DNA from 2 places in the Rhodococcus artemisiae genome. Region 1 is predicted to be linked to the other one. Evidence: riboswitches for the same ligand, from Rfam matches in the RefSeq annotation. Region 1 holds a riboswitch; the other holds the start of a gene.
What was found. Region 1 has a riboswitch for cobalamin ahead of Q7514_RS00675 (ABC transporter substrate-binding protein). Riboswitches for the same ligand answer to the same signal wherever they lie in the genome.

Region 2: it holds a riboswitch for cobalamin, as region 1 does, so the genes downstream of both, Q7514_RS26075 (ABC transporter substrate-binding protein) here and Q7514_RS00675 (ABC transporter substrate-binding protein) in region 1, are expected to answer to the same signal.

The regions. Positions count from the first base shown of each region.
Region 1 covers NZ_JAUTXY010000001.1:129,818-135,789, reverse strand. Annotated here, with positions in the region: gene Q7514_RS00690 (helicase associated domain-containing protein) at 63-590, shown strand; gene Q7514_RS00685 (hypothetical protein) at 636-1,100, opposite strand; gene Q7514_RS00680 (class I SAM-dependent methyltransferase) at 1,345-2,112, opposite strand; gene Q7514_RS00675 (ABC transporter substrate-binding protein) at 2,109-2,945, opposite strand; cobalamin riboswitch at 3,180-3,309, opposite strand; gene Q7514_RS00670 (GTP-binding protein) at 3,428-4,393, opposite strand; gene ykgO (type B 50S ribosomal protein L36) at 4,465-4,587, shown strand; gene Q7514_RS00660 (MFS transporter) at 4,934-5,972, opposite strand, start outside.
Region 2 covers NZ_JAUTXY010000015.1:147,353-153,324, forward strand. Annotated here, with positions in the region: gene Q7514_RS26055 (short-chain fatty acyl-CoA regulator family protein) at 1-712, shown strand, start outside; gene Q7514_RS26060 (WhiB family transcriptional regulator) at 714-1,010, shown strand; gene Q7514_RS26065 (ABC transporter ATP-binding protein) at 977-1,753, opposite strand; gene Q7514_RS26070 (FecCD family ABC transporter permease) at 1,776-2,825, opposite strand; gene Q7514_RS26075 (ABC transporter substrate-binding protein) at 2,825-3,871, opposite strand; cobalamin riboswitch at 3,926-4,100, opposite strand; gene Q7514_RS26080 (SDR family oxidoreductase) at 4,125-5,018, opposite strand; gene Q7514_RS26085 (hypothetical protein) at 5,141-5,311, shown strand; gene Q7514_RS26090 (Rv2732c family membrane protein) at 5,411-5,929, shown strand.

The DNA.
Region 1 (5,972 bases):
TCACGACGCGCGGCGTTCACGTTCGATGGTTCTCCTGGCCGTCGACGGTTCATACTGGGTCTATGCGAGCATCCACCGTCGCCCACAGAACCCCTCCGTCCCAAGAGCCTCGAGCGTTGTCCCCGGCCGTCCGGAGGTACGCCGCGCATGCTCAACGCGTTTCGGTAACCGGTGATCTCGTGACCGCAGACGGATTTCGACTCGGACGTTGGGTGGAGCGGCAACGGATTGCGCGCGCGACCCGAACGCTACCTTCTCAGCGTGAACGAGAGCTCGATGCGGTCGGCTTCGACTGGCGGGTCGAGCCGATTCCTCGAGTCGATGCCAAGCGGCTCCGCATGCTCACCGAACTTGCCGCGTACCGTGAAGTGCATGGCACCGCAGAGGTGCCTGTCCACTACACCACCGATGACGGTGAGCGACTCGGAGAGTGGCTGTATCGGCAGATCAAACGCTGGCGCACCGGTACGCTCGCCGACGACGAACGAGCGGTCCTCGAGTTGTTCGGGGTGACGCCGAACGCTCGTCGACGCGGCCCCAGGCCGGGGGTAACTGCTGTGCCAGAACATCATTCGGATGAAGGACGCTGATACCAGTAGATCGGCGGCGCATTCGATGCGCGACACCGGCCAACCTCAGTTGTCGCCCCTGGGAAGCGGTGTGAACGCGTTGGCGGCGGCTACGGCGGCGTCAACGTCGAGATTTCTGGCCCCGAGCACCGAGTCGGCTGTGCTGCGATCGAGGGTGTGACCTCGGGAGAGCAGGGAGGCGACGGTGTGAGAGGTAGCGCGGTCGTGGGGATTCCAAGAATTCAGCAGGTCGACGATGTGCCGGCTGCAGGTGGCGTCACTCGAAAAGGGGAGGCCGAGTGCGTCGAACCCGTCGGGTTCGGTGTAGTCGGCTCGACTCCACCGGGAACCGTCGAAGCCGTAGACGAAGCCGATCCACTCACCGGTTCGACGCTGGCGTTCGATGTAGCGGGCCGCAGCATGTCTCCACCACGGCGGAACACCAGCGAACAGATCTGTTTCGCTGCGGTCGAAATAGTCGGCCGCGGCATCGAAGTAGGCTTCGGAGTATTCGTGGTCGTAACCGATCAAGACAGCTTCCGACCTGCTGTGCCAACGTAGATCTGCCCAGTTCCCGCCACCGTCGTCGAAATGCCAAGTCGCTCCACGCGCATAGCATCCTTCGGCCCATCGGCTTCCTCGAGCGGCCGATACGGCTGCGTAAGAAGCCCAGCGAGGACGCATCTCCTCCGGGGAGGGAATCGCGAGAGTATGCACGAGTCGTGATGGTACCGCCGCCGTCGTCGCCCCGGCCGAGCAGTCCGAGCGCGTCACGTCATCGGTGTGGTCGGACGACTCCGTAGACGACGTAATCGTCGAACAGTTGCCAGACGGTCCCCGACTCGGCGAACCCGGCCTGTCTCAACGCGGCAAGCTGGAATTGCACCGTGGTCGGGGGAGTGCCGTCCCGATTTGCGAATCGGCGCGTTCGTTCGTCATGCAGGTACCCGATGCGGGGGTGTGACCGCAGCAGGTCCCACCATTGATCCCACTCGTCCGCGCCCGCAGCGAAACCGAGGCGCTGGGTCGACCGATCGTGCTGTGCCGACCACTCCGTGATGTGCTGATCGATGCCGTCGAAGCGGAAGTGGTCACCGTTGAGAAACAGGCCACCCGGTCCGAGCATCGATTTGATCTGGGCGTACAGGCTCACCACCTGCTCGGGCTGCAGCCAGTGCAACGCGGTGGTCGAGACAAACGCCCGAGGTGAGGTATCGAGCTGTTCGGCCACCCGATTCGACCACTGTGGATCGGTGAGGTCGGCGTCGACGTAACGCACGCGATGTCCGTAGTCGTCGAGGTACTCGCGGGCGAGTTCGAGCAGCATCGGATCGTAGTCGACCGCGACGACACGCGATTGTGGGAACCGGTCCAAGATCCGCGCGGTCAACGAGCCCGGACCACAGGCGAGGTCGACTGCGGTGAACTCGCCTCCTGTCGCGAGCTCGAGCGTGTCGAGAATCGCCGTGAACCGCCCCTCCCGGTCGGCGATATAGGCGGCCTGCTGGCTGTCCCAGCGCTCGACCAATTCATCGGGTGTCATTGCGCCACACCCAGTTCGCGAAGGTCTGTGGCGAGCTGCTCGATTCCTCCGATGTTGCGGATCGACGGGTCCATGGTGGTGCCTTCGAGGATGATGTAGCGCTTGTTCTGCACCGCGGTCAGACGACTGGCCACCGGATCCGCTTCGAGGAACCTGATCTTCTCCTCGGCGCTGTCGCCGTCACTGCCACGGGTGAGGTCGGCCAAGACGAGGACGGTGGGGTCACGATCCAGGATGCTCTCCCATCCCACCTCGGGCCACAATTGTCGACTGTCGCCGAACGCGTTCTGCGCCCCGACCTCGCGCGTCATGATTCCCGGAGCACCGCAGCAGCCGGCAATGTACGGACTGGCAGTTCCCGCATACCACCATGCGAGTGTCACCTCGGAGGCGTCGATACTTCCAGCAGCCGTCGTTGCCCGGCCACGCAGATCGCCGACCAGGTCATCGCCGCGTTCGCGGACATCGAACAGCGTGGATACGTCCACGATCTCGGAGTACAGATCGTCGAGAGTGAGCTCGGAATCCTGCACGGCGTCCTGCCCGGTGCATTCGCTCGGAGACTGATACGTCGAGATTCCCATTTCAGTGAACCGGTCGCGATCCGCGATTCCCTCATCGGTGAATGTGTAGTCGAAAGTGGTGTAGACGAAATCCGGCTCACGATCCAGCACCGATTCGAACGAGGGGAATTCCGTGTCGAACGCGTACACCTCGGAGGCCGCAGGTTCGAGCTCCGGCAGAAGCCGGTCGTCACCGAGTGCGACCCCGGATAGCCGATCTGCCAGCCCGAGACTGAGCAGCAACTCGACGGCGGGCTGGTTGACGGCCACTGCCCGCTCGATGGGACCGCTGGGTGAAACCGTGATCCCGCAGTTGATCACACCGCGAGCGTCTACGGTATCGTCCGGGTCGTCGCTATCGGTAGAAGTGCCACACCCGGCCGCGCCCAACACCATCACGGTCGCCGCGGCGACCACAGACTTCCGAATTCTTCGGTGCATTACCCATCGAGCTTCCCGTAGCCACTGCACGCGAGCGGACCACACGTCATTACCGGGCACGGCGAGCCGCCACCGGTCCAGCAGGGTATCGGGCTCGGGGTTGTTCGCCCCTCACCGTTGCGCGTCAGCTCCGGATTCCCACCGGATTCCACCTGACCCCATTGTCGGGGCTACCTGGCGTGACGAATCTAGCAAAGAAGGCCATACATCCCAATTGGACCCGTCTGCCGGTCCGATTCGTTCACCGACAGCGAATTCTCCGACGGCGGCTCCACGGGCTTCCGACGCCGCATGTCGCCCGGTACGAGTGTTCACCATCTGGGCAGGGGGTCGGGGATCTGGGTCCAGTTGTCGGGCCCGAGGAGGAATTCGTCGTCGTCGAGTGTGCACTCGTCCAACATCGTGATCGTGCGGGGGATGTCGAGATCGATGCCGAAGAACGCGATGTCCTGACCGAACGTCAGCGGTTCGGGGGAGTGGTCTTCGGTGCGGAGCCGGCCGAGTCCGATCTCTGTTCCACAGTGGTCCCACAGGATCGTCGTGTGTGGCCGGGATGCCAGCCGGCAGAAACCGGCCGAGCGGATCACCCGGCCGCCGGAATCGCAGTCGAACCCGCCACCGAGAATCGCGGCGAGTCGGTCGGGGTGGAATGGCCGGAAGTTCTGATACCGGAACGCCTGCACGCGGTCGTGCGCGACCCGCGGGGAAAATGCGTCGCCCAGCAGGTGGATCCAGCCGGGCCGGTTCAACGTCACCGCTGCGATATCGGTGGGGTGGCCAAGTGGGCCGAGTGGCGCTTGCGGACCGAGAAGGACAAGTGTGGCTGTGGGATTGAGGTGTCCGAGCAGAGCCACGAGTGGATGCAGGTCGGTGGGCTCCATCGAGCCCCATCCGGTCAGCACGAGCGTCGACGCGTGTTCGATGTGTGCCGCCAGCGTCACGGGTGACTCGGGTGCGCCGAGATGTGGCCGTCCGAGCAGGGTTCGGGCGGTGCTGTCGGCGTCGAGGGTGGTGATGACAGATGCCAGATCGGCTCGCATTTCCGAGTGGCGTCGCGCGGACTCGAATTCGGAGACGATGCGCTGCGCGTCGGTGTCGGGGCTGCACCGGACGAGGAGGTCGGGCGTGGCGGAGTTCGGCAGCGCCGGGCCCGCGGACAGGAGTGCGCTGCAGTCGATCATTCGGTTCGTGGCTGTACCGAGGGCTCGCTGGAATGCGTCGGTGGCGGCGTGCTGGGTGAAGAACAGGTGGACCTTCACGGGTTCGGTGGTGTTCATGGTTTCCGTCCTGTGCTGTGCACGTGTGAGATGCGTTAGTATAACGATAACCGTTGTCATTAGGAGGGTGTATGAAGGTCCGTTCGTCGCTGAAGTCGTTGAAGAACCAGCCGGGATCGCAGGTTGTCCGCCGCCGCGGGCGGGTCTACGTGATCAACAAGCAGAACCCGCGCTTCAAGGCGCGGCAGGGATAGCGGGCACAGTCGAATGCAGGTAAGTACGCCCACAAACCCGCCATGCATCGGTCCGGTGAGCCTGCCCGGCGGCAAGCAGAAAGGCCCCCACGCTTCGTCGGCGGTGTAAGCCGCTGCAGATCCTGCCATCGGAAACGGCTCATCAAGGGTTGCCTGCCGGGACACGGAACACAACCGGATTCCATTGCGCTGCTGCGGAGTGCGTTTCCGTTCTCATGCTCCGTCCGCGTTGGAGCGACCTCGTCATCGTCCTTGAACTGGGTTGGGTTCTTCGTCGCATCGACCAGTCGGACTTTTTCGTACGCTGAGCCCATTGTCGCCAGGGGCTTCCGTGCTCCCGGTTGAATCAGGTCCCGTTGGCTTGTTGTTCCACGCCGACTTCCCGCGGTGAGCCCGCGCTTCCGCACATTTCCCGGATCCACAGTAGGACACCACATGCGGGAAAGAATCCACCGAGTACGCACACCGCCCGCCACCCGCCGGTGAAGTAGGCGACGGTGGACAACACGCTCCCGAGTGACCCGGCAAGAAAGTAACAGGTCATGTACGCGGTGTTCAGGCGGCTTCGTGCGTCCGGGCGCAACGGGTAGATCAAGCTCTGGTTACTGATGTGGGTTCCCTGGATCCCGAGATCGAGCAGGGCGACACCGACGGCCAGTGCGATGACATGGTGTTCTCCGACGCCGAGCAGGAAGAAACTCGTAGCAGTGACGGCGACGAACACTCCGGTTTGTTGGCGGGAGTATCCGCGGTCAGCCAGAGATCCCGCCACACGGGCAGCCAGTGCGCCGGCGACACCGAAGAGGGTGAATACTCCGATTTGTGCCTGGGACCATTCGTAATTCGGGCCGGCGAGTAGGAATCCGACGGTGGTCCAGAATACCCCGAAGGACGCATATGTCAGTGCGCCGTAGGCGATTCGCTGTCGCAGTACCGGTTCGGTGGTCACCAGTCGTACCACCGAGGCCAGCAGCGCCCGGTAACCGGAGTCGGTGGTGGGAGCCGATACCGGGAGCGTATGGATCAAGCACATGGTGATCAGCATCAGAACGGCTGCGCACACGAACACCGCTCGCCAGCCGGCGATCTCGGCGATCAACCCGGCAATCACCCTGGACAGGAGGATGCCGAGCAGCAGACCGGTCATCACGTTGCCTATGACCCGCCCGCGTTCGTCGTCGTGAGCAAGCGTAGCTGCGAAGGGTACCAGGATCTGGCCCACGACCGAACCGGTGCTGACCAGGATCGCGGAGGCGGCAAGGGTCTGCCAGGTCGGGGACCAGGCCATCATCAGCAGCGCCGCGGCGGTGGCCGCCAGCATCCAGCGCAGGAGTCGACGCCGCTCGACCATGTCTCCTACCGGTACCAACAATGCCAGTCCGAGG
Region 2 (5,972 bases), on a different contig from region 1:
CGCGCACGCCGACACCATCAACGCCATCGTCGCGGACGCCGAGACGTTGCCCGAACGGTCACGTGCCCTTGCTCGCGTCGGCCTGGCCAACTACTTCGCCGGAGCGCTGATCCTGCCGTACACCCAGTTCCTTCGCTCCGCCGAGGCCCTGCACTACGACATCGATCTTCTCGGCGCGAAGTTCGAGGTGGGCTTCGAGACCGTGTGCCATCGGCTGTCGACACTGCAACGACCCGGGCAGCGCGGGGTGCCGTTCTTCTTCGTCCGCACCGACCGCGCCGGAAACATCTCGAAGCGTCAGTCCGCCACCGCTTTCCACTTCTCCCGTGTGGGCGGTAGCTGTCCACTATGGGTTGTGCACGATGCGTTCACCTCACCGGGTCGCATCCTGACGCAGGTGTCGCAGATGCCGGACGGTCGCACCTACCTCTGGATCGCCCGCACCACCCATGAAGGCACGCCCGGGTATCTCGCCGCCAAAAGGGATTTCGCGATCGGTCTCGGCTGCGATCTCGGCTACGCCGACAAACTCGTCTACTCGAGAGGGTTGCGTCTCGACGATCCTGACACGACCACACCCATCGGCGCGGGCTGCAAGGTGTGCGACCGCCCGTCCTGCACCCAGCGGGCGTTCCCACATCTGGGCCGCACCATCCGGATCGACGAGAACAACGCGGGCCTCGCGCCCTACTCCGCCGCAGAGGAGCTGTGAGATGCGCGACGAACGGCACCTCGATCACGACGTTCGCTGGTGGGCGCAGGCCGACTGTCGATTCTTCGGGCCGTCACCCTTCTTCGGACCCGACACCGAAACTCCCACCGAGCGATTCCGTCGCGAGAATCACGCCAAACGGATCTGCGCCGGTTGCACCGTCGCCGACGAATGCCTACGGTACGCACTCGACGCGGGCGAGCCGTTCGGGATCTGGGGTGGTACCTCCGAGCGGGAGCGGAAAAACCTTCGCACCCGCGTGAATCACGGACGGGCTACAGAGGTGCACAGCCGGTGATAACGAATCACGGATGTCCCGGCGTCATCGGTGATGGTGGCACGCACGCCGTACACCTGCTCGATGAGCTCGGCCGTCAACGCCTCGGTCGGTGTCCCGTGCGCGACGATGCGCCCCTTCGAGAGCACCACCACCCGATCGCAGAACATCGCCGCAAGATTGAGGTCGTGCAACGCCACGTAACTCGTGACAGGAAGTGACACAATTCGTTCGAGAATGTCGAGCTGGTGCTGGATGTCGAGGTGGTTCGTCGGCTCGTCCAGCAGCAGTTCTTCCGGTTCCTGAGCTAGGGCCCGGGCGATCTGCGCACGCTGACGTTCACCACCCGACATCGAACGCCACAACCGGTCGGCGAACTCGGCCATCCCCGTCACGGCAAGGGCACGGTCGATGGCGTCCGCGCCGCCGTCGTCGCGCCCGAACACATCGGCGTGCGGAATCCTGCCGAGTCGCACCACATCCCGCACACGGATGTCGACCTCGGTGTGCGCGTGCTGCCCGACCATCGCGACCCGGCGTGCCAGAGCGCGGCGCCCGAGACTCCCGATGTCCCTTCCATCGAGAGCCACCGTCCCACCATCGGGGTGATCGATGCCGGCGAGCACGCGCAGCAGGGATGATTTACCCGACCCGTTCGGCCCCAACAGCCCGATCGTCTCCCCCTGCACGGGTTCGATCGTCACGTCGTCGACGACAAGATTCCCACCGCGGCTCCACCGCAGCGACTTTGCGGACAGTGTCACGGCGTACTCCTCGTACGGAATGTCACGGCGTACTCCTCGTACGGAACAGGATCAGCGCGAAGGCGGGCACGCCGATCAGAGCGGTCACCACACCCACCGGCACCTCCTGCGGTGCGAACACGGTGCGGGCCACCGCATCCACCCACACCATGAAGACTGCACCCACCACAGCGGTGACGGGCACGAGATGACTGTGCCGGGGGCCCACCAGGAATCGTGCCGCGTGCGGCAGGACGAGACCCACGAATCCGATCGCGCCCGCGGCACTCACCAGCACGGCGGTGATAAGAGCGGTCACCAACAGAAACATCAGCCGGGTACGTGCCACCGAGATGCCGAGTGTCGCCGCGGTCGACGAACCGAACGTGAATGCGTCCAGAGAGGACGCCTTGACCAGACACACGACGATGCCCAGCGCACACACCGCGCCGCAGAGCGCCACATCACTCCAGGTGGCCCCGGACAGCGACCCCAGCAACCAGAACAGCACCCCGCGGGTCCGCTCCGCATCGGCAGACGAGATGACGATGAACGACGTCAACGCCGAGAACAGCTGAGTCCCCGCCACACCCGCGAGCACCACGCGCGAAGTACCTCCGCCCGCGCCGGTGGCGAGCAACAGGACCAGCGCGAACGACACGAGTGCGCCCAGGAAGGCACCGCCCGACAACGACACGGCGCCACCACCGATGCCCAGCACCGCGATCATCACGGCACCGGTCGACGCACCCGACGAGATCCCCAGCACGAACGGATCCGCCAGCGGATTACGCAGCAGCGACTGCATGATCACACCGCACACCGCGAGACCCGCGCCGCACACCGCGGCCAGCAGGGTCCGTGGCAGCCTCAGCTCCCAGACGATCCCCTCACGGATCGCGCTGACCGAACTGTCTGCCAACCCCAACCGGTCGAAGATGACAGCGTAGACGTCCGGCACCGAGAGTTCGGCCGGGCCGATCGTGACGGTCACTGCGATCGAGAACGCCAGTACCACCAGCCCGACCACGACGACGACCGCTGCGACAGGGGCACCTTCGGCAGGCGACCGGTACTTCGTCGCCGACACCATCAGCCCGCGAGATTCCACTCGCGCAGAGCGCCGGCCACCTTCTCGATTCCGTCGACCGTGCGGATCGACGGGTTCATGTCGGCACCATTGACGACGATGTACCGTTTGTTCTGCACAGCCGTCAGACGCCGGGTGACCGGATTCGATTCGAGAAATTCGATCTTGCTGTCCAGTGCGTCGCCCGCGATGCTGCGCCGACTCAGGTCGCCGAGTACGAGTGCCGTGGGATCACGATCGAGGATCGACTCCCAGCTCACCTGCGGCCACTCGTTCGTGGTGTCGTCGAAGACGTTCTTCGCGCCGACGGAGTTGGTGATGATGCCCGACGAACCGCAGCACCCCGCGACATACGGGGTGGCGGTGTCGGCGAACCAGTATGCAAGAGACACCCCGGCGCCGTCGACATCACCCGCGGCGGTCTCGTACCGCTGCCGAAGCTCGGCGACGAACTCGTCACCGCGCTCGGTGACATCGAAGATCGCTGCTAGTTCGCGGATCTCCTTGTACACCGCATCCATCGTCAGCGGCTCGGTCCGGTTGCCGTCGGAGTTGACGCTGTTGTCGTCCTTACCGTCGCAATCGGTGGGCGACAGGTACGACGGGACTCCGAGCTGCTCGAACTGCTCCGATGTCGCGACGCCGCCCTCGCCGAGGGTGCCCCCGAAGGAAGCCGACACGAAGTCGGGTTCGGTGTCGAGCACGACTTCGAAGGAAGGATTGTTGTCGGCGAGGCGCGGCACCTTCTCGTTCTCGGCGCCGAGGTTCTCGCGCACCGGGTCGGTCCAGGTCGCGGTGCCGACCATGCGGTCGGCCAGGCCGAGCGACAGCAGGATTTCCGTCGACCCCTGGTTGAGCGACACGGCCCGCTGCGGTGGCGCGTCGACGGTGACCTCGCGGCCACAATTCTGGATGCTCAGCGGGTAGTTCGTCGACCCCGACGCGGCGCTCGTGTCCTGGTGATCGGTGGCGTCCGGGTCTGTGGCGCTCGACGAGCAGCCGGCTACGGTCACGACCGCTGCCACCAGAGCAATACCGGTGCACAGCATTGTGCGCCGCCCTTTACGGGCGGCGAAAATCGAATTGTTCATATCCATCCTCGTGGTACTGCCTCGGTCGGCGCAGGTGTCCTGGCTCCCGGATCGACGCTTTCTCCCGGCCTTCCAACCCGTGCGGGCCGTGACCACGATGTGGGAGATCGCTCCTCGGTGACAGTTGCGGGGACAGCCCCGGATTCGCACCGGCGTTCCCTACGTCGCGTCGAACAGTACAAGACCCGAGCATGCGCACCGCGAGGCGCAGTCAGGTGAACGGCACGCCACCGGTCACCGCGACGACAGCACCGGTGATGTAGCTCGCCTCCTGCGACGCGAGGAAGACGTACGCGGGAGCAAGCTCGGCAGGTTGTCCCGGACGACCGAGCGGAACATCGGCGCCGAACTGCTCGTAGGCGCCGCGGGTCATCGTCGCCGGGATCAGCGGCGTCCAGATCGGTCCCGGTGCAACCGCATTGACGCGAATCCCCCTGGGTGCGACATCCGCGGCCAGGCCCTTGGTGAAGTTCACGATCCCGGCCTTACTGGTCGCGTAGTCGAGCAGTCCGGGTGACGGTGTGGTGGCCTGGATCGACGTGGTGTTCACGATCGCCGAACCCGGACGCATCTCCGCCACCGCGTACTTGCAGAGCCAGAACAGCGCATACAGGTTGGTCTTCATCACGCGATCGAACTGGCCGGTGGTCATGTCTGCGATACCGCCAGGTTCCATGTGCTGGTAGGCGGCGTTGTTGACGAGGATGTCGATCCCACCCAGTTCGGACACGGTGGTGCCGACCAGTTCGCGGCAGAACTCCTCGGACCGGATGTCCCCCGGTGCCGTCACTGCTCTGCTCCCCGCTTCCTCGACCAACTCCGTCGTGCGGCGCGCATCATCATCCTCGTCGAGAAAACTCACGACGACGTCGGCGCCTTCGCGTGCAAACGCCACGGCGACGGCACGGCCGATGCCCGAATCCGCGCCGGTGACGAGGGCGCGTCTGCCGTCGAGGCGGTCGCCGCCCTTATACGTTCGCTCTCCGTGGTCCGGCTCCGACACCATCTCGGAGGTGCGCCCCGGATACGGGATCTCTTCCTGTTCGGCGAGCGGTGGCGTCCGGTACTGCTTCCCGGGGTGCTGCATGCGGTACTGATCTGACATCGGATCCTCCCGGACATCGCGTGTGCCTTCTCCGTACCCGGTCGACCGCGGCGGCACACACGGTTGGAGACGGCAGCTTCGGGGTATGCGAGGCAGGCACACCTCGACGGAAGGACACCGGCGTGAGCGCACACAAGGATCCGGAAACGGCCGGCACCGCGCGCGACAAGGACGGTACAGCGCCCGACGTGGTATCCGACCCCGCGCAGTCGACGGAGGACGGCTCCTCCGACTGGACGGATGAGGGCGGCGCGACACCATCAGGACCTGCAACCGATACGGACAAGGACTGACGCCTCTACCCACCCGGGGTTTACCCTGGTAACCGACACCTTCTACCGACTCGGGTGTGGGCGGCCATAATGGCTTCTCGTGTGGTCGAACGAGGAGGCATGCACGTGAGTGAGAACCTGTCGGCGTATCGGAGAGACTTCGCGCGGATCGAGAAGAGGATCGCCGGGGAGTTCGACCCAGGGCGACGGCGCTGGGTGCTCGCCGGGTGCATCGCGCTGCTGATCGTCGGGCTTGTTCTTCCGCAGACGTCGTCGGCCTGGTCGTGGACAGTTCTCGCGGGCTGGTACGGCGACAGTGCCGCGGTCTCGATGCTGATGCGGGTCTTCATGACGTTGACCGTGGTGTTCGGTGTGCTGGTCTCTTCTGCCGCGCTGTGCCTGCGCCGCTGGCGGCTCGCGTCGGCGGCGATGCTCGGCTCCGGGCTCGCGTCGTTGTTCGGGCTGTTGGGCTACTGGTCGCAGGCGGGGATGATCGCCGACGGACCACATGCACCGGGCATCGGCATGATCCTGAACTGGCTCGTCATGATCGCGATGACCTCGCAGTGGCTACCGATCGTACTCAGCAGGTCCCCCACCGACACACGGCCGCGACCCACGCTGATCCGGTCTCACTGACCCCGATCATTGTGCGCGACTGATTCTGCCCGGCTGCTGCGCA